Hyalangium gracile: one gene and its partner. The protein of the gene in region 2 binds, or shares a complex with, the protein of the main gene of each other region. Links are inferred from orthologs where the notes say so. Each region holds a gene or a part of one and is shown on either strand. Other genes may lie near its edges.

Region 1 (9,915 bases), on a different replicon or contig from region 2:
CAAGTCCCCCTCGGCCAGCTTCCGCTTCTTCGAGGGGATGCCGTGTACGACTTCGTCGTTGACGGACGCACACAAGCAGCACGGAAAGCCGAGGTAGCCCTTGAACGCCGGCCTGGCCCCCTTCTCGTAGATGAGCTTCTCGGCCAGGGCGTCCAGCTCCCACGTCGTCACGCCGGGAGCCACCGCCTTCTCGAGCTCGTCGAGAATCTCACACACGATCCGCCCAGCCTCACGCATGAGGGCGATCTCGTCCGGGCTCTTGATCTCGACGGAACTCATGACTTCGACTCAACCTGTTCCAGGGAGAACCCGGGAGCCGGGGGGCGTCACTCCTCTCGGAGGCGCCCGCCAGCCCGCTCGCTCTCCACTCAGGCCTTGCCGATGGCTCCCCGGAGCTCGGCGTAGATGCCGTCCGTGGTGCCCACGCCATCGATGCTCTTCAGCAGCCCCTTCTTGGCGTAGTAGTCCTTCAGGGGCGACGTCTCGGCGTCATACTTCTGGAGCCGCTTCTCGATGACCTCGGGGTGGTCATCCTCGCGCTGGACGAGCCCGGCGCCGCACTTGTCGCAGTACCCTGCCCGCTTCGGGGGGTTCTGGTATACGTGGTAGACGCTGCCATCCACCGGGCACGAACGGCGCCCCGAGCCGCGCTCGATGAGCTTGGAGTGCGGCACCTCGAGCGAGACGACGGCGTCGATCTTCTTGCCGTTCTTGGCCAGCATCCGCTCCAGCGCATCCGCCTGGGGGATGGTGCGCGGGAAGCCATCCAGCACGAAGCCGTTGGCGCAGTCCGGCTGCTTGAGGCGCTCCTCGACGATCCCGATGACGATGTCATCCGGGACGTAGGCACCCGCGGCCATCAGCGGCCCCGCGATCTTGCCCAGCTCGGTGCCATCCTTCACGGCCTTGCGGAGGATGTCCCCGGTGGAGATCTGGGGGATCTGATAGTCCCGGAACAGGTTCTTCGCCTGGGTACCCTTCCCCGCGTTTGGCGGGCCCAACAGGATCAGGTTCATGTGCTCCTCTCAGCTCCTCCGAAGGAACGCACGGAAGCCCAATGCGATGAACCTCCGAAAGCGCCCCCCGTGCACGACTGACTACCCCTGAACGACAAGGCGCCCCTCCCCGGCATCCGGAGAGAGGCGCCTGGAGAAACCCCGGTGCCTAGGCCGCCACCCGCACACGGCCGCGGATGCGCGGGCCGCGCGGACCGGCGAAGCCCTCGTAGTTGCGGCTGATGAGGTGGCCCTCGATCTGCTGCACCGTGTCCAGCGCCACGCCCACCACGATGAGGAGCGCCGTGCCGCCGAACGAGAAGTTCACGCCCATCACGTTGCTGATGACGGACGGGATGACGCAGATGGCCGCCAGGTACACGCCGCCGCCGAAGGTGATGCGGTTGAGCACACGCTCGATGAAGTCCGCCGTCTGGCGACCCGGACGGATGCCGGGGATGTAGCCACCCTGCTTCTTGATGTTGTCGGCCACGTCATCCGGCCGGAACGTCAGCGCGGTGTAGAAGTAGGCGAAGAACACCACCAGCAGGACGAACAGCCCGTTGTAGAGCCACGGGTTGCCCTCGAGGCCCTGGCGGAACGTGTTCAGGAAGGGGAACCAGGTGCCCAGCGTGGCCGGGAAGGACAGCAGCGCGCCGGCGAAGATGGGAGGAATCACGCCCGCGCTGTTCACCTTCATCGGGAAGTAGGTGGCCTGGCCCGCGAACATCCGCCGGCCCGCCATGCGCTTGGCGTACTGCACGGGGATGCGCCGCATGCCGCGCTCCACGTACACCACCACCGCGACGACGAAGAGCATGAACACGGCCAGCGCCACCAGCGCCGCGGACTCGATGGCCCCCTGCGCCGACATGTCGAACAGCGTCTTGGTGGCCGGCAGCATGCCCGCCACGATGCCCGCGAAGATGATGAGGGAGATGCCGTTGCCGATGCCGCGCTCGGTGATGCGCTCGCCCAGCCACATGATGAAGGCCGTGCCGGCGGTGAGGCTGATGACCGTCATGAAGGTGAACCACATGCTGTCATCGGGGACGACGATCTGGTTGAAGCCGCCCTGCCCTCCGTCGCTGCGGCCCAGGGACACCAGCCACCGCGAGATGCCGATACCCTGAATGACGGACAGGACGATGGAGCCGTAGCGCGTGTACTGGTTGATCTTCTGCCGGCCCGCCGCGCCTTCCTTCTGCAGCCGCTCCAGGCTGGGGATGACCACCGCCAGCAACTGCATGATGATGGAGGCGGACACGTACGGCATGATGCCCAGGCCGAAGATGGACATCTGCTCCAGGGCGCCGCCGGAGAACAGGTTGAACAGCGAGACCAGGCCACCCGACTGCTTCTGGGCGTCCATGAACGCGTTCATTGCCGCCCTGTCCACTCCGGGCGTGTTGATGAAGATGCCGATGCGGTACACCGAGAGCAGCACCAGCGTGTACGCCAGCCGGTTTCGCAGCTCCGCGATGCGGAAGATGTTGGTGAAGGCGTTCAGAGCCACGTGGGAGCCATCCCCTTTAAAAAGTCCTGACAGAACGACAGCGCCCCTATCCACGAAGGAGAGGGGCGCGTGAGCCTACACAAGCGAACCGGCGCGCACCACCCAAAGTGAAGCGCGCCCGGCCTGGACTAGGCGGTCGGCTGCTTGGGGGCCTTGACGCCCTTGCCCGAGTGAGCCTTGGAAGCGGACTCCGGCTTGTGCGCCACCAGCGGAAGCACCTCCACCGCGCCGCCCGCCTTCTCGATGGCCTCCCGGGCCTTCCCGGAGAGCTTGTGCACCCGCACCGTCAGCTTCTTGGCCAGGTCGCCACGGCCCAGCACCTTCACGCCGTCGTAGCGGCCCTTGACCAGGCCCTTGCCCTTCAGCGCGGCCTCGTCCACCGTGGTGCCCGCGTCGAACCCGTTCAGGTCCGTCAGGTTCACCACCGCGTAGATGACGCGGTTGGGCGAGATGAAGCCGAACTTCGGCAGGCGGCGCTGCAGCGGGCTCTGGCCGCCCTCGAAGCCCTCGAACCGCATGTTGCCGGAACGAGCCTTCTGGCCCTTGCCACCGCGGCCGGCCGTCTTGCCCAGACCGGAGCCCTGGCCACGGCCCACGCGCTTCTTGCGGTGCCACGAGTTGTTCGGCCGCTTCAGGTTGTTGAGAGTCGTCATCTTGAAATCCTCGAGCGCGGCGGCCCCGCTTCCAGGGCCCCGCGGAATCAGTCCGTGCTAGCTCTTGGCCGCCTGGGCGCGCGCCCGGTCACGGACGACGATCTTGCGCGGCTTGCGACGCTTGGGCGCCGGAGCCTCCTGGCTCACCGTCTCGCTGGAGACCAGGTGCTTCACCTTGAACACCAGGCCGCGGTTGGACGGAGTGTCCTTCAGCAGCCGCTCGTCCCCGAACTTCTTCAGGCCGAGCCCACGGATGGTGTCCAGCATCTCCTTGGAAGAGCCAGCGGAGCTCTTCACCAGCTTCACCTTGAGCGCCATGACTAGGTCCTCGCCTCACCGGCCAGCTTCGTGGCCTCCACGTCCTTGCCGCGCAGCCGGGAGACCTGCTCGGCCGAGCGCAGCTTCTTCAGCCCCGCCACCGTGGCCTTCAGCACGTTGTGTGGGTTGCGCGAGCCCTGGCTCTTGGTCAGGATGTTGCGGATGCCCGCCGCCTCGAGGACCGCGCGCACCGCGCCACCGGCGATGACGCCCGTACCCTCGCTGGCCGGCTTGAGCAGCACCCACCCGGCGCCGAAGTGGCCCAGGCTCTCGTGCGGAATCGTGTGCCCCATCAGCGGCACGCGGAACAGGTTCTTCTTGGCGTTCTCGCCACCCTTGCGGATGGCCTCGGGAACCTCGTTGGCCTTGCCCAGGCCCACGCCCACGTGACCGTTGCCGTCACCCACCACCACGAGGGCGGCGAACGAGAACCGGCGGCCACCCTTCACCACCTTGGCCACGCGGTTGATGTTCACCACGCGGTCGGTGAGGTCCAGGTCGTTCGGATTGATCGGAGTTGCCACTTGGAGTGCTTCCTTTCGGATTTCTTAGAACTTCAGCCCGGCCTCGCGCGCGGCGTCAGCCACGGCGGCGATGCGCCCCTGGTACGGGAAACCATTGCGGTCGAACACCACCGCCTCGACGTTGGCCGCCTTGCACTTCTCGGCGATGAGCTTGCCCACGCGCTTGGCATCCGCCTTCTTGTCACCCTCGTCCTGCCCCTTGAGCTCCTTGGAGAGCGAGGAGGCGAAGGCGAGCGTCTTGCCCGAGGAGTCATCCACCACCTGGGCGTAGATGTGCTTGAGGCTCTTGTACACCGTGAGCCGAGGGCGCTCGGTGGTCCCCGAGAGCTTCTTGCGGATGCGGTTCTTCCTCTTGATGCGCGGATCGACAGTCGGCATGGCTGATTCCTTTTCCTTCCGGCGGCGATGAGGCCTTCCGCCTCCGGATGATGGCGAGCCCCCAGAGGCGCTCGCCGGGTTGATGAACGTTCAGGGCACGGACGACGACTAGGTCGTACCGGTCTTGCCCTCCTTACGACGAACCTTCTCCTCCGCGTACTTGATGCCCTTGCCCTTGTACGGCTCGGGCGGGCGCAGCGCGCGGATCTTCACGGCGGCGGCCCCCAGGGCCTCCTTGTCCGCCGAGCGCAGCGTCAGGTCCAGCGTGGGCAGGCTCTCCTCGGTGCGAGGCGTCTTGTCCACCTCGGCCGTCACGCCCTCCGGCAGGTTGAACACCACCGGGTGCGAGAAGCCCAGCGCGAACTGGATCGTCTTGCCCTTCACCTCGGCGCGGAAACCGACGCCGCGGATGCTCAGCTTGCGCTCGAAGCCCTTGCTCACGCCCTGAGCGGCGTTGGCCAGGATGGTGCGCGCCAGGCCGTGCAGGCTCCTGGCCTCGCGCGAGTCATCCACGCGCGTCACCACCACATTGCCGTCCTTCACCTCCACCTTCACCTTGGCGGGGAGGTTCACGGACAGCTTGCCCTTGGGGCCCTCGAAGTTGATCTTCGTGCCGGCGACGGTCGCCTTCGACTTCTCGCCCAACTTGATCGGCAGTTTTCCAATGCGACTCATGATGGCCTCGTAAGGTCGGCCCGGCTCGCGCCCCTCTCGGGTCGCGGCGCCAGGCCACTGGCTAGTAGACGGTGCAGAGCAGCTCGCCGCCGATGTTCTGCTTGCGCGCCTCGCCGTCCGACATGATGCCCTTGGACGTGGAGAGCACGGCGATGCCCAGGCCACCGAGCACGCGGGGAATCTCGCGCATGGGGACGTAGCGGCGCAGGCCCGGCTTGGAGACGCGCTTGATGCCGGTGATGGCGCCGGCGCGGTCAGGCCCGTACTTCAGCTGGACGGTGATCTCGCTCTGCGGCTTGCGCTCGTGGACGGTGTAGTCCCCGATGTAGCCCTCGTCCTTGAGGACGCGAGCGATCTCGACCTTGAGCTTCGAGTGGGGAATGACGACCTTGTCGTGCCGCGCACGCGAAGCGTTGCGCAGGCGGGTCAGCATATCGCCGACGGGATCATTGACCGGCTTCATGGGGAACAACCTTCCGTGCGGAGGGCACCTCGGCCCTCCGCGAACTCGACCGCCGCGCCTGCCGGGCCCATCCCGGGGGTTCGCCGCGATCGCACGACTCTGAGGCTTCGGCGCCGGCGTGGCGCCAGGATGCCCCGGGCAACAGCGGCCCCGGGCACCCTCTTCCGGCGACTACCAGGACGACTTGGTCACGCCGGTGATCTCACCGCGCAGCGCGCGCAGGCGCAGGCAGATGCGGCACATCTGGAACTTGCGCAGGAAGGCGCGCGGCCGGCCACACAGCGGGCAGCGGTTGTACTTGCGCACGGAGAACTTCGGCTTGCGCTTCGCCTGGGCGATCTTGGAGAGCTTGGCCATGGAGCTTGGATTCCTCGGGAGTTACTGGCGGAACGGCATGCCGAAGTGACGCATCAGCGCCAGCCCCTGCTCGTCGTTCTTCGCGGTGGTGACGAAGCTGATGTTGAGCCCCTTCACCTTCTCGATCTGGTCGTAGTTGATCTCAGGGAAGATGATCTGCTCGCGCACGCCGAGCGTGTAGTTGCCCTTCCCGTCGAACGCCTTGGGGGACACGCCCTTGAAGTCACGCACGCGCGGCAGCGCCACGGAGATGAGGCGGTCCAGGAACTCGTACATCCGGTCGCCGCGCAGCGTGACGGCGCAGCCGATGGCCTGGCCCTGGCGCAGCTTGAAGTTCGCGATCGACTTGCGAGCGCGCGTCACGACCGGCTTCTGACCGGTGATGGCGCCCAGCTGGTCCACCGCCGACTCCAGGATCTTGTTGTTGGAGAGCGCCTCTCCCAGACCCATGTTGACGACGATCTTCTCGAGCCGCGGCACCTGGAAGGGGTTCTTCAGGCCCAGCTCCTTCATCAGGGCGGGCACTCCCTCCTTGCGGTAGCGCAGCTTCAGCCGCGCCGGCTTCGCCTCGAGGCCCTCCTCGATGTTGGCCGCGAAGCCCGCCTTCTTGACGTCTTCCTTCTTGCGGCCCTTCTTTTCCTTCTTTTCCTTCTTCTCAGCCTGCTCAGGCTTCTTCTCGTCAGCCATTGTCCTGTCCTCTGCTTCGGAGCGCCGTCATGGACCCAGCGGCCCCGATCAGTTCATCCGGAATCTCAGAAACACCGAGAGGGCCCCAGTGCTTCGGGCCCTCGTGTACGCATGCCTGCTCGCCCCTGGCCCCGGGTGGCCAAAGGGCGCGCATACATGCCCCAACCCAAACCCCTAGTCAATCAGGGCGTCGCAGTTCTTGCAGAACCGCTTCTTGCTGTCGCCCTCGGCGCGGATGCCCACCCGGGTCGGCTTGTCGCACTTGGCGCAGACCACCTGGATGTCCGACAGGGCGATGGTGCCCGCCTTCTCGACGATGCCGCCCTCGGGGCTCTGGGCCGTCTTGCGGAGGTGGCGCTTGACCATCCGCAGCCCCTCCACCGTGACACGCCCCGCCTCGCGGTCGATCTTCAGCACCTTGCCGCGCTTGCTCGCCGGGGTCTTCTCCGAGCGCTCGGCGCCCGAGATGACCTGCACGGTGTCTCCAACCTTCAGCTTCTGCATGGCTTCCTCTCTGACTGCTCGCCTGCTGGCCGGGACTACAGAACCTCGGGCGCGAGCGAGATGATCTTCATGAACTTGCGGGCGCGGAGCTCACGGGCGACCGGCCCGAAGATGCGCGTGCCGATGGGCTCCAGGTCCTTGTTGATGAGGACCGCCGAGTTGCCATCGAACTTGATGTAGCTGCCGTCGGGCCGACCCACCTCGGCCTTGGTGCGAACGATGACGGCCTTGGCCACGTCACCCTTCTTCACCTTCGAGTTCGGCAGCGCCTCGCGGATCGACACGACGATCACGTCGCCGATCGACGCGTACTTGCGCTTCGAGCCGCCGAGCACCTTGATGCAGAACACCTTCTTGGCGCCCGAGTTGTCGGCCACGTCGAGCACGCTCGTCATCTGAATCATCTGGAAGTCTCCTCTAAGGTCCTACGAGCGGCCCCGGCCCGGCGAGGGCGGAGCCGCGCGGCTCGAGCCGCCCGCGCCAGGTGGCGGCGGGCTCACGTGGCTCAGACGTTCTTGCTCTTCTCGATCACCTCGACCACCCGCCACCGCTTGTCCTTCGAGGTCGGCCGCGTCTCGGCGATGCGCACGCGGTCACCCTCGTTGATGGTGATCTTCTTCGGGTAGTCGTGGTCCTCGACGTGCGCCTTGTACTTCTCGCGCATGCTCATGATCTTGCCGTACTTGGCGTGCGGCGCGCGGCGCTGGACGGTGACGATCACCGTCTTCTGCATCTTGTTCGAGGTGACGATCCCCACGCGCGTCTTGGGACGGCCGCGGGAGGAGGTCTCGGGAGCGGAGGTGGTCTGGGTCTCTTCAGCCATCGTGAATCTCGCCTGTCAGTCAGTGTCCCCGGGACTTCCCGGTGACGGCAGCCCCTGGGGGCATGCCCTTGAAAGCTACTTGTCCGTCTTCTGCGGAGCCTTCTTCTTCTCCGTCAGCACGGTGAGAACGCGGGCCAGGTCGCGGCGGTGCTGGGTGCGCTGCGAGGGGCTGTCCAGATTGCCCGTCCGCATGCTCAGCTGGTCCTGGAACAGCGTGGTGCGCAGCTCATCCGCGCGCCGCTGCAGGTCCTCCACCGACAACTCCTTCAGTTCCTTGGCAGTCGCCATCTTCGGTCTCCTGGGCGCGGGGCTAGAGTGACAGCGCGCCGCGGGTCACGATCTTGGTGAGCACAGGCAACTTCGCCTGCGCGAGCTTGAGCGCGCTGGTGGCCACGTCGGCCGTCATGCCCTCCATCTCGTAGAGGATGCGGCCCGGCTTCACCACGGCCACGTAGTACTCCACGCCTCCCTTACCGGTACCCATACGGGTCTCGGCGGGCTTCTTCGTGATGGGCTTGTCCGGGAAGATCCGGATCCAGATCTTGCCGCCGCGCTTCACGTGGCGGGTCATCGCGATACGGGCCGCCTCGATCTGCCGCGAGGTGATCCACCCCGGCTGCAGGGACATGAGGCCGTACTCACCATAGGTGAGGTTGCTGCCACGGTGGGCCTTACCCGGGGTGCGGCCCTTGTGCATCTTGCGGAACTTGGTACGAGCAGGCTGAAGCATCGTCGGTGTCCTTCATCCCCGAAGGGGCACCCGTGGGCGCCCCGGGGAGCTCAGAGCTAGCGGTTGGAGGGCATCGGGGCCTGGCCGCCCTTGCCCGGCAGAACCTCGCCGCGGCAGATCCAGACCTTGCAGCCAATCTTGCCGTAGGTGGTCTTCGCCTCGGCGAAGCCGTAGTCGATGTCGGCGCGCAGGGTGTGCAGGGGCACGCGGCCCTCGCGGTACCACTCGTAGCGCGCCATCTCCGCGCCACCCAGGCGGCCCGAGCAGGCCACGCGGATGCCCTTGGCGCCGAACTTCATGGCCGTCTGCAGCGCCTTCTTCATGGCGCGGCGGAAGGCGATGCGGCGCTCGAGCTGGGTGGCGATGTTCTCGGCCACCAGCTGCGCGTCGGTCTCCGCCTTGCGGACCTCGACGATGTTGAGGAAGACCTCGTTCTTGGTGAACTGCTGCAGGTCCTTCTTCACCGTCTCGATGCCCGCGCCGCGCTTGCCGATGACGATGCCCGGGCGCGCGGTGTGGACGTTGACCTTCACCTTGTTGGCCGCGCGCTCGATCTCCACCTTGGAGACGCCCGCGTGGTTGAGCGACTTCTTCACGAACTCGCGGATGCGGATGTCCTCATGCAGCCACTGGGCGTAGTTCTTGTGCTCGAACCACTTGCTGTCCCAGGTCTTGATGACGCCGAGGCGGAACCCGATCGGATGAACTTTCTGTCCCAACGTGCTTCTCCTTAAAGATTGAAGGCCCGGAGGGCTACTTCTTGGCCTCGGCGAGCACCACGTGAACGTGGGCGCTCTTCTTGTTGATGCGCGTGGCCCGGCCCATGGCGCGCGGCATGTACCGGCGCTGGGTGGGAGCCTGGTCCACGGAGATGGTCTTCACGTAGAGCGTGTCCACGTCGACCTGGCCCTTGGACTTGTCGGTGGCGTTGGCCACGGCGCTCTTGATGAGCTTGCCGAGCGGAGCCGCCGCGGCGCGGGGGGTGAACTTCAGGATGTTGAGGGCAGCCTCGACAGGCTTGCCCCGGACGAGCGCAGCCACCGTCGAGAGCTTCCGGGGGGACATGCGGACGTAGCGCAGATGTGCAGTGGACTCCATCGTCATCTCCTAGAGCGGTCCGGATTACTTACCGGGGGCCTTGGCGACCTTCTTCTCCGCCGAGTGCCCGCCGAAGGTCCGAGTCGGCGCGAACTCGCCGAGCTTGTGACCCACCATGTTCTCCGTCACGAACACCGGGATGAACTTCTTCCCGTTGTGAACCGCGAAGGTGTGCCCGACGAACTCCGGCAGGA
Region 2 (10,422 bases):
TGCTGGGCATGCAGTCGTTCCCCAAGCCGGTGAACCCCGGCACCGTCATCGCCCTGGAGCGTGGCGAGGGCGACGCGCCCCAGATGAAGTTCCTGTTCTACGCGCCTCCCGGCCAGCAGGTGATCGACGTCATCCAGTGAGCGGGTGCCGCCGATGATGGACGAAGCCCGCTACAACCAGCTCGTCGCCGCGGTCTTCAAGCGCATGCTCGCCGCCGCGGACGCCATCGATCCGGACATCCTCGAGGCGGAGAGCACCGGCGACATGCTCACCCTCACCTCCCGCTCGCGGGAGAAGTGCATCGTCAACACCCAGCGCGCCGTGCGGCAGATCTGGGTGGCCGGCAAGAGCCAGGGCATCCACTTCACCTACGACGACGCCACCGGCACCTGGCGCGACGACAAGGGCAAGGGCCTGGAGCTCTTCGCCTTCGTCGCGGACGTGGTGCGGGACATCAGCGGCGCGGACCTCGCCTACACGGCCTGAGCCCCGGCTCAGTCCTCCGGCGGCGGCTCCTCGTCCTCCGGCATCTCCCGCTCGATGTACTCCACGCGGTCCCCTCCGGCGTTCTGGGCCTTGCGCAGCGCCTCGCTGGCGTCCTTCATCAGGTTGCCGAAGCTCACCTGCGTCTGGCCGCGCACGGGCGAGGGCTCGAAGACGGACAGCCCCATGGACACCGACATGTTGGGCAGGCGGGACAGGCTCTTCACCCGCTGCCGCAGCCGCTCGGCCACCACCAGCGCGCCCACCTTGGGCGTGTGCGGCAGGAAGGCCACGAACTTGCCCTCGGTGGTGGGGACGATGACGTCGATGTCCCGCACGCCCCCGGAGATGAGCCCCAGCGTCTCCGCCAGCAGCGTGGTGCGCTGAGAGGACCCCAACTGCGCCGTGCGCTCGTTCAGGCGGTCCAGCTCCAGCAGCAGCAGGGCGATGGGGTAACGGTAGCGCCGGCTGCGCTTCACCTCCATGAGCAGCAGCCGCTTGAGGAAGTCGAAGTCCGCGGAGCCCGGGCCCTCCAGCCCGAGCTTGCGGGCCGCCAGGTCATCGGACTCGGCCGACGGCGGAGGCGCGGGAGGCGTGGCAGGCGCGGCGGAGCGGGCGGCGGCACGAGCCTCGGCCACCTGGAGCATCAGCCCCACGCACGTCACCACCGTGGTGCGCTTGAGGGGGCCCACCAGGCACGCATCCGCCCCGGCGGCGGTGGCGCGCTCCTCGGGGTTCTCCTCCTCCGGCATGTAGAGCAGGAGCACCGGGAGCTCGGGAGACTCCTCCTTCACCTCCCGGCACAGCGCCTCGCCATCCAGCGAGGGGGAGAGCGAGGCCAGCAGCAGCTCGGGAGGACTCGTACGGACCTCCCGGAGCGCCTCGCTGGCGGTACTGACGACGATGACCGCGTAGCCCGCGCTCTCGAGGAACTTGCGCAGGGCCGTGGCGACGGGGATGGCGGGCTCGGCGATGAGGGCGGAGCGCATGGCGCCCCATTAAACCCCCAAATCAGACCGACATGACTTCCTTTTCCTTGGCCGCGACGATCTTGTCCACCTCGGCCACCCCGTTGTCGGTCTCCTTCTGCACCTTCTCCTGGAGCCGCTTGTTGTCGTCCTCGGTGATCTTCTTGTCCTTCAGCTGCGTCTTCAGGAGCTCGTTGGCGTCGCGGCGGATGTTGCGGATGGCGACCTTGTGCTCCTCGCCCTTGGACTTCACCTGCTTGGCGATCTCCTTGCGGCGCTCCTCGGTCAGCGGCGGGAACGGCAGGCGGATCATCTCGCCGTCGTTCATGGGGTTGAGCCCCAGGTTCGCCTCGCGGATGGCCTTGTCGATCTCCTTCAGCACGCTCTTGTCCCACGGCTTGATGGTGATGAGCCGGGGCTCGGGGGACTGCACGCTGGCCACGCCGTTGAGCGGCGTGGGGGTGCCGTAGAAGTCCACGCGGATGCCGTCCAGCAGGCTGGTGCTGGCACGGCCCGTGCGCACCTTGGACAGGTCCTTCTTGAGGTCATCGAGCGTCTTGTCGATACGGCTCTTCAACTGCGTGACGACTTCCTCGTTCGCCATTGTGTGCTCCTAGGAAGGAGAAGCTCAGGCCCAGGCCGTCTCGGCCGCGCCCACCACTGTACCGATATCCCCGTTGCCCAGCACGGCCCGACCGATGTTGCCGCGCGTCGTCAGGTCAAAGACGATGATGGGCAGCTTGTTGTCCATGCACAGCGAGATGGCCGTCGAGTCCATCACGTTCAGGTTCTGCTTGAGCACGTCCATGTACGTGAGGGAGCGGTAGCGCCGCGCGGTGGCGTCCTTCTTCGGGTCCGCGTTGTAGACGCCGTCCACCTTGGTCGCCTTGAGAATCACCTCGGCGTTGATCTCCATGGCGCGCAAGCTGGCGGCGGTGTCGGTGGTGAAGTAGGGGTTGCCGGTGCCGGCGGCGAAGATGACCACGCGCCCCTTCTCCAGGTGGCGCACGGCGCGGCGGCGGATGTAGGGCTCGGCGATCTGCTCCATCTTGATGGCCGACAGCACCCGGGTGAAGACGCCCTGCTTCTCCAGCGCGTCCTGCATGGCCATGGAGTTGATGCAGGTGGCGAGCATGCCCATGTAGTCAGCGCTCGCGCGGTCCATGCCCTCGGTGGCGCCAGCCACGCCGCGGAAGATGTTGCCTCCGCCGATGACGACGGCCAGCTCGATGCCGGCCTGCACCAGCTCCTTCACCTCGCTGGCGATGCGGGTGAGCGTGGGCGGGTGGATGCCGTACTTGCCATCGCCCATCAGGGCCTCGCCCGAGAGCTTGAGGAGGATGCGCTTGTATCGAAGGGAGCGGGTCGGGTCGGACATGCGGTTCCGCTCCATATCCCCCACCCCGCCCCCGATCAACGTTGGAGTCGGCGGACCGGGGAAGAACCGTCGCTGGTGAACCTCCCGGCCGGGACTCCGGGCAGGCCCCGGAAAACGCGAAGGGCCGCGGGCCCAGGTCCTCTTCGGACCGGAGCGCGCGGCCCCACGTCAGCCCAGCGGGCCGACGACGTGCCCTTTAGGCCTTGCCGGTGCCCAGCGTCTTGGCGACCTCGGCGGCCAGGTCATCCTTCTTCTTCTCGATGCCCTCGCCCACCACGTAGCGCGTGAAGCGACGGATGGAGACCTTCTCGCCGATCTTCGCGGCGCGCTCGGTCACCATCTCACCGACCTTCTTCTTGTCGTCCTTCACCCAGACCTGGTCCACCAGGCAGACCGTCTCGTAGAACTTCTCGATCTTGCCCACGAGGATCTTGTCCCACATGGCCTCGGGCTTCTTCTGCTCCTGGAGCTGGGCGCGCTGGATCTCCTTCTCCTTCTCCAGCACGTCGGCGGGGATCTCCTCGCGGCGCACGTACTGCGGGCTGGCCGCGGCGACGTGCATGGCGATGTCCTTGGCCAGGGCCTGGAAGTCCTCGTTGCGAGCCACGAAGTCCGTCTCGCAGTTGACCTCCACCATCACGCCGATGCGGCTGCTGTGGACGTAGGTGGCGATGATGCCCTCGGCCGCGACGCGGCCCTCCTTGCTGCCGGCCTTGGCGATGCCCTTCTTGCGCAGCCACTCCTCGGCCTTGACGAAGTCTCCGCCGCTCTCGGCGAGCGCCTTCTTGCAGTCCATCATGCCCGCGCCGGTCTTCTCGCGGAGGTCCTTCACCATCGTGGCGCTGATCTCAGCCATGTTCTTCTCCAGGCCCCGCCTGCCCGGCGCCATGCGCCGTCCGGGGCGTTGAGGTTCAAGTACTTCGGTTGGGGAAATGGAAAGGCCGGGCGGTGAGGAGGCCCCACCACCCGGCCGACTTCAGTACGGGTGCTGGACAGCGGGCCTACTCGGCCTGCGCCTCTTCGCCACCCTCGCCGCCCTCGGCCGCCTCGCCACCCTCGGAGGCCGCGGCCGGCGCGCCCTTCATCTCCACGAGGGGGCCACGGCGCTCGCCGCCACGGTCACCGCCACGGCGGTCGCCGCGGTCACCCCGGTCGCCACGGCGCGGGCCACGGCGGTCGTCACGGTCCCGGCGGTCGTCACGGCCCTCACGCTCCTCCTGCTCGTCGCGCTCGGCGGCGCCCGAGGCGCGGTAGCGCGCGGCACCCTCGAGGCACGCGTCGGCGATCTTCGAGGTGAAGAGCTTGATGGAGCGGATGGCGTCGTCGTTGCCCGGGATGACGAAGTCGATGCCGTCCGGGTCGCAGTTGGTGTCCACCACGCCGATCACGGGGATGCCCAGGCGGGTGGCCTCGTGGATGGCGATGTGCTCCTTCTTCGGGTCGATCACGAAGACGCAGCGGGGCAGCTTGGACATCTCCTTCACGCCGCCCAGGTTCTTCTCCAGCTTCTCGCGCTCACGCTCGAGCTGGGCGACCTCCTTCTTCGGCAGACGCTCGAAGGTGCCGTCCTCGGCCATCTTCTCCAGCGCCTTCAGCCGGTCGATGCCCTGCTTGATGGTCTTGAAGTTGGTCAGGGTGCCACCGAGCCAGCGGCTGGTGACGAAGAACTGACCGGCGCGAGCGGCCTCCTCGCGGATGACGTCCTGGGCCTGCTTCTTGGTGCCCACGAAGAGCACGTGGCCGCCGCGCGAGGTGATGTCCGCCACGAAGCGGAAGGCCGCGCGGGCCATGACCACGGTCTTCTGCAGGTCGATGATGTAGATGCCGTTACGAGCGCCGAAGATGTAGGGCTTCATCTTCGGGTTCCAGCGCTTGGTCTGGTGGCCGAAGTGAACGCCGGCCTCCAGCAGCTGCTTCATCGTGATGCCGCTCGCGGCGGCCATCGCCTGCGCCTGATTCTCCTGCTGCGTGTCCATCGACATGTGGTTCTTCTCCGGTTGTTCCGCCACGCTCGATGGAAGCTCCGGCCGTTTGCCCCTCGTGGAGAGGAGCACCGGGTGCCGGACACGAGCGTGTGAGTAGTGGTTTGCTGCGTCCTACCGCCCAGGGTGGAGCCCAGGGCGGGCGGGTTCCTAACAAAACCCCTCGGGAGTCCGCAAGCTTTCACCGCTTCAGGCTTGCCTACATCTCCACACCGGGCTCGCCCGCCCGTCCAGCAGGCGGCCGTGCGCTGGCCAGGTTCCATGAGCGCAGCAGGCAGGAGCCCTGAAAAGGCACCGGCGCGGCCCTCGCTCCGTGGGGAGGAGAGACCGCGCCGGTCGATGCAGCCGGATGGGCGGACTGTCTAGACGTTCGCCTCGGCGGCGCCGTGGCACTTCTTGTACTTGCGGCCGCTGCCGCAGGGGCACGGATCGTTGCGGCCCACGCGCGGCCCGTCCGCCTTGGCCGGAGCCCGAGGCGCGGCCGTGGCCTCCTCGATCTTGCCCTCCTCGTTCGCCCGGCCCTCCATCGCCTGCTTCTGGCGCTGGGCCATCTGCTTCTGGATGCGGGCCGTCTCCTCGGCGGTGTTGCGCGCCTGCACCCGCATCATCTGGCTGACGAACTGCGTCTTGATGGCTCCCAGCATCTGGATGAAGCCGTTGTAGCCTTCCTTCTTGTACTCCTGCTTCGGGTCCTTCTGGCCGTAGCCGCGCAGGCCGATGCCCTGCCGCAGGTGGTCCATCGCCAGCAGGTGGTCCTTCCACAGCTGATCGATGGTCGCCAGGTACCGGTACTGCAGGAAGCGCAGGAACTCCTCGCCGAACTCCTGATCGCGCTGGAGGATGACCTTCTCGGCGGCCTTGTAGATGTCCTCCTCCACCGACTCGCGGTCGCCCTTGCCCTCGAAGCTCATCTCCAGGTTGAAGACGTCCTTCACGTTGCGCTGGAGCGCCTCGAGATCCCACGTGCCCGGGTTCTTCGTCGGCAGGTAGGTGTCCGTCAGCGAGACGATGACGTCCTCGAGCGAGTCGAGCACCATCTCCTTGAAGTCCGCCCAGGAGATGGTCCGCTCGGTGCGGATCTTCGCCTTGGTCTTCTTGTCCTCGTCGTACTCCACCAGCGGCAGGCCGGCACCCGCGGCGAGCACCTGGCGGCGCAGCTTGTAGATGGTGCGCCGCTGCTGGTTCATCACGTCGTCGTACTCGAGGAGGTTCTTGCGGATGTCGAAGTTGTGGCCCTCGACGCGCTTCTGGGCCCCCTCGATGGCGCGGCTGAGCCACTTGTGCTCGATGACCTCGCCCTCCTCCATGCCCATGCGCTCCATCAGGGCCTGGATGCGCTCGGTGCCGAAGATGCGCATCAGGTCATCCTCGAGCGACAGGAAGAAGCGGCTGCCACCGGGGTCTCCCTGGCGGCCGGCGCGGCCACGCAGCTGGTTGTCGATGCGCCGCGACTCGTGGCGCTCGGTGCCCAGGATGAAGAGGCCGCCGATGTTCATCACCTCGGTGCGCTCGGCCTTCGTCTGCTCGGAGAACTTCGCCAGCGTCTCGTCGTACTTCTTCTTCCAGTCGGCCAGCTGCTGCTCGTAGGCCGCCTTGGCCTCCGCGGCCTGCTCCGGCGTCTGGCCCTCCACGGGCTCGGGGGGCTCGGGCTCGGCGCCCATGGCCGCCTTGGTCATCACCTCCGCGTTGCCGCCCAGGAGGATGTCCGTGCCGCGGCCGGCCATGTTCGTGGAGATGGTGACGGCGCCCTTGCGGCCCGCCTGCGCGATGATGTCCGCCTCGCGCTGGTGCTGCTTGGCGTTGAGCACGTTGTGCGGCACGCCGTGCTTCTTGAGGAAGCTGGCCACCACCTCGCTCTTGGCGATGGACACGGTGCCCACCAGCACCGGCTGCCCCTTCTGGTGCAGCTCCTCGATCTGCTTGGCCACCGCCTCGAACTTCTCGCGCTCCGTCTTGTAGACCACGTCCTCCTGATCCTTGCGGACCATGGGGCGGTTGGTCGGGATGACGCGCACGTCCAGGTTGTAGATCTTCGCGAACTCCTCGGCCTCGGTGTCCGCGGTGCCCGTCATGCCCGACAGCTTCGAGTACATGCGGAAGTAGTTCTGGAACGAGATGGTGGCCAGCGTCTGGTTCTCGTTCTCGATCTTCACGCCCTCCTTGGCCTCGACGGCCTGGTGCAGGCCGTCCGACCAGCGGCGGCCGGGCATGAGGCGACCGGTGAACTCGTCGACGATCATCACCTCGCCGTCCTTCACCACGTAGTCCTTGTCGCGCTTGTAGAGCGTGTGCGCGCGCAGGGCCTGCTCGACGTGGTGGAGCGTCTCGATCTCGCTGGGATCGTACAGGTTGGCCACGCCCAGCCGCTTCTGCAGCTTCTCGATGCCCTCGTCCGTCAGCGACACCGAGCGCGCCTTCTCGTCCAGGGTGTAGTCCTGGTCCGGCACCATGCCCGGAATCACCTGGTCGACGCGGTAGTACTTGTCGGTGCTGTCCTCGGTGGGGCCCGAGATGATGAGCGGGGTGCGCGCCTCGTCGATGAGGATGGAGTCCACCTCGTCCACGATGGCGTAGTTGAGCTCGCGCTGGACGTAGTCCTGCAGGCGGAACTTCATGTTGTCGCGCAGGTAGTCGAAGCCGAACTCGTTGTTCTGCCCGTAGGTGATGTCCGCGCGGTACGCCTCCTGGCGCTGCTTGTCGTTGAGCTCGTGGAGGATGCAGCCCGTCGTCATGCCCAGGAAGCGGTAGACGCGGCCCATCCACTCGGCGTCGCGGCGGGCCAGGTAGTCGTTCACCGTCACCACGTGCACGCCGCGCCCGGACAGCGCGTTGAGGTAGGTGGGCAACGTGGCCGTCAGCGTCTTGCCCTCGCCGGTGCGCATCTCGGCGATGTTCCCCTCGTGCAGGAACATGCCGCCGATCAGCTGCACGTCGTAGTGACGCTGGCCGATCACCCGGCGGGCGGCCTCGCGCGTGAGCGCGAAGGCCTCGAACAGCACGTCGTCCAGCGACTTGCCGTTGGCGACTTCCTGCTTCAACCGGGCCGTGGCGGCGGCGAAGTCCTCGTCCTTCAGCTCCCGCATCCGGCTCTCGAGCTCGTTGACGCGGATCACCTTCTGGCGGGCCTTCTTGAGCTCGCGCTCATTCTTGGTCCCGATGAGCTTCTTTAAAGTCCATTCGATCATTCGTTCGGCTCTCTCGCGGGCCGGAGAATCCCCGAAGGGCGGCGGCGAGTGAAGGGAAATCCCAGGAGATGTAAGAGGGAGTCTCGGGAAAACCACGCGCGCACCCGAGGCATTCCTCTTGCCTGTCTGCCCTACGCGCGGTCAGGACAGAGTAAAGCGGAACAGAGACCACGCAATGCCACGACGCCGAAATCCCCAGAACCGTCGCCCCGCCCACCCTTCCGCGCAGCGCTCGCCGCGTGCCCATGGCCGGCCCGCGGAGAAGCCTGCTCCCGCCTCGCCCGCCCTTCGCATCCCACCCCGGGTGCGGATGCCCCCCATGCCCCCACAGACTCTGGAAGCCCGGCCCGGGCGCTGGCTCTGGACATGCCGCGCCGGCTTCGAGCCCCACCTCTATGAGGAGCTGGCCTGGGCCTCGGCGGAGCCGCGACTGCTGGGCGAGGCGCTGGTGGAGAGCGAGGGGAAGCAGGGGCTCGCTCCCGCCTTCGCCCGGCAGGGGAGCCGCGTGGTGGCGTGCTTCCAGGACGAGGCGCCCGAGTCGCTCGCCGCCGCGGTGGCCCAGGCGGTGGGCGCCCTGCCGCATTCGTCGCCGCTGGTGCTCCAGGCGTTCACGCCGGACACCCCCAAGGGCAACGCGCTCGCGGCCCAGGCCGAGGCGCTTCGCGAGGCCGTACGCGGACTCCTTCCGAGCGGCCGTCTCCTCGAGGATGCGGATCGCGCCCGGGAGGAGGGAGCCCGGCTCGTCTCGCTGTGCGTGGCCCCGGGCGTCACCGTGGTGGGCGCGGTGCACGCGCGCGATGCCCTCTCCCTGGCACCCGGCGGCCGGCGGAGGATGCGGCGCGAGGGCGAGTCTCCCTCCCGAGCGGCCATGAAGCTGGAGGAGGCGCTCGATGGCCTGCCCTTCGAGCCGGGCCGGGGCGACGTCTGCGTGGACCTCGGAGCGGCTCCCGGCGGCTGGACGCAGCGGCTGGTGGCGCGCGGCGCGCGGGTGATTGCCGTGGATCCCGCGAAGCTCATGCCCGAGCTGGCCTCGAACCCTCGCGTGCGGCACGTGCAGGAGAGCGCCTTCGCCTTCGCCCCGGAGGAGCCCGCGGACTGGCTCTTCTGCGACATGGCCTGGCGCCCGCTCGAGGTGGCGCAGCTGCTGGCCAAGTGGGGGCGGCGCGGCTGGGCCTCGCACCTGGTGGCCAACATCAAGCTGCCCATGAAGGACAAGAACCCCATCCTCCTGCGCGTGCGCCACACGCTCACCGAGGACGGCGGCTGGAAGGGGCTGACCGTGCGCCAGCTCTACCATGACCGCGACGAGGTGACGGTGACGGCGCACCGCCGCTGAGCAGAACCTGCGCGCGCACGGGCTCCGCGCTACAAGAGCGGCGATGCCCTACCCCATCGACGACACCACCGCCACCGCCCTCATCGCCCTGCACCCCTGGGCCGTTGCCCGCAGCGCCCAGCCCGTCCAGCTCGCCGTGGAGACCCTGCTCGAGGCCGAGCGCGCTCGCCGGGGCCAGCCAGACAAGCTGGGGGCGCTCCAGGCGCTCGCTCTCACCCAGGGCCACCTCCTCAAGGAGGAGTTCGATCTGTCCACCCACGCCCACCACGACGGCTGGAAGGTGGGCGCCGTCATCGCGGACGTGCAGGGCATGATTGGCGTCAACGCGCGCTTCGGCTTCGGCGTGGGAGACGCGGTGCTCAAGGCCACCGTGGACTCGCTCGCCGCGCAGTACCCGGGCGCGAAGGTGGTGCGCATCCACCCGGATGCCTTCGCCGCGCTGCTCACGCCCACCTCCCAGCTCACCGTCCAGCCCCAGCAGAAGGAGGCCACGCGCGCGCGGCTCGCCGAGGATGTGGCCCGGGTGCTCCCCGCGGACACCGCCGCGCAGGACGTGCCCCGGCACACGGTGACGCTGCTGGAGCTCACCGTGGACCAACCTTCTCACTGGCAGGTGCTGGGGCCGCTGCTGTGGGCCGAGCTGGAGCGGGCCCACGCCATGGAGCGACTGGAGCGGACGACGGACGTCATCCAGCGGAGGCGCGTGCGCCTCGACGGCTTCGTCCCCGGGCCGGCTACTCCTCGAGGATGAACTTCCGCGGGTTCTGCGGGATGCCGTTCACGCGGACTTCGTAGTGCAGGTGCGGACCGGTGGAGCGGCCGGTGTTGCCCACCGCCGCGATCAGCGCGCCGCGCTTCACGCGGTCTCCCGCCTTCACCATGATGCGGGACAGGTGCCCGTAGCGCGTCTTGATGCCGTAGCCGTGGTCGATGACGATCACGTTGCCGTAGCCGCCCTCGAGGCCCGAGAACACCACCGTGCCGTCCGACGGCGCGTACACTTCCTTGCCGTGCGGCGCCGCGATGTCCAGGCCCTGGTGCATCACCCGGTCCGCCGTGTACGGATCCAGCCGCGAGCCGAAGTCGCTCG

Evidence for each region.
Region 1: the proteins of secA (region 2) and secY are in contact, whole or in part, in a crystal structure (PDB 3DIN), measured with the Thermotoga maritima proteins. The link is inferred for Hyalangium gracile from one-to-one orthologs. Residues at the interface, in WP_004082002.1 of Thermotoga maritima: Glu261, Ala262, Arg263, Lys300, Ala301, Arg302, Thr303, Ile304, Ile305, Leu323, Tyr324, Asp325, Pro326, Val329, Ser330, Tyr333, Ile336, Lys340, Phe345, Val349, Glu363, Phe364, Tyr374, Ser375, Gly376, Gly377, Glu393, Ile395, Thr482, Ser483; in WP_004081795.1 of Thermotoga maritima: Glu108, Gly109, Glu110, Glu111, Ala236, Glu237, Arg238, Arg239, Ile240, Thr241, Ile242, Gln243, Tyr244, Ala245, Arg246, Arg247, Val248, Thr249, Gly250, Arg251, Arg252, Val253, Tyr254, Gly256, Ala257, Ser258, Thr259, Tyr260, Leu261, Pro262.

The regions. Positions count from the first base shown.
Region 1 is NZ_JAHXBG010000030.1:2,553-12,467, reverse strand. The notes cover bases 339-3,248. They hold secY (preprotein translocase subunit SecY), read right to left. Parts: upstream 2,512-3,248; coding sequence 1,165-2,511; downstream 339-1,164. Other genes in these bases: rpmD (50S ribosomal protein L30), read right to left, coding at 3,222-3,248; rplO (50S ribosomal protein L15), read right to left, coding at 2,640-3,164; KY572_RS39435 (adenylate kinase), read right to left, coding at 369-1,016. In the rest of the region: map (type I methionyl aminopeptidase), read right to left, coding at 1-279; more of rpmD, read right to left, coding at 3,249-3,482; rpsE (30S ribosomal protein S5), read right to left, coding at 3,485-4,006; rplR (50S ribosomal protein L18), read right to left, coding at 4,031-4,384; rplF (50S ribosomal protein L6), read right to left, coding at 4,493-5,059; rpsH (30S ribosomal protein S8), read right to left, coding at 5,121-5,522; KY572_RS39395 (type Z 30S ribosomal protein S14), read right to left, coding at 5,694-5,879; rplE (50S ribosomal protein L5), read right to left, coding at 5,901-6,566; rplX (50S ribosomal protein L24), read right to left, coding at 6,741-7,070; rplN (50S ribosomal protein L14), read right to left, coding at 7,106-7,474; rpsQ (30S ribosomal protein S17), read right to left, coding at 7,576-7,893; rpmC (50S ribosomal protein L29), read right to left, coding at 7,969-8,181; rplP (50S ribosomal protein L16), read right to left, coding at 8,204-8,623; rpsC (30S ribosomal protein S3), read right to left, coding at 8,680-9,342; rplV (50S ribosomal protein L22), read right to left, coding at 9,377-9,721; rpsS (30S ribosomal protein S19), read right to left, coding at 9,746-9,915. UniProt on the Escherichia coli protein: The central subunit of the protein translocation channel SecYEG. Consists of two halves formed by TMs 1-5 and 6-10.
Region 2 is NZ_JAHXBG010000007.1:339,182-349,603, reverse strand. Bases 4,974-8,390 are described here. They hold secA (preprotein translocase subunit SecA), read right to left. Parts: upstream 7,997-8,390; coding sequence 5,174-7,996; downstream 4,974-5,173. Other genes in these bases: rlmM (23S rRNA (cytidine(2498)-2'-O)-methyltransferase RlmM), read left to right, coding at 8,316-8,390. Outside these bases: KY572_RS16765 (SixA phosphatase family protein), read left to right, coding at 1-140; iron donor protein CyaY, read left to right, coding at 154-486; KY572_RS16755 (diguanylate cyclase), read right to left, coding at 495-1,472; frr (ribosome recycling factor), read right to left, coding at 1,495-2,055; pyrH (UMP kinase), read right to left, coding at 2,080-2,829; tsf (translation elongation factor Ts), read right to left, coding at 3,026-3,685; rpsB (30S ribosomal protein S2), read right to left, coding at 3,831-4,772; more of rlmM, read left to right, coding at 8,391-9,332; KY572_RS16720 (nucleotidyl cyclase domain-containing protein), read left to right, coding at 9,376-10,083; KY572_RS47805 (M23 family metallopeptidase), read right to left, coding at 10,067-10,422. UniProt on the Escherichia coli protein: Required for protein export, interacts with the SecYEG preprotein conducting channel.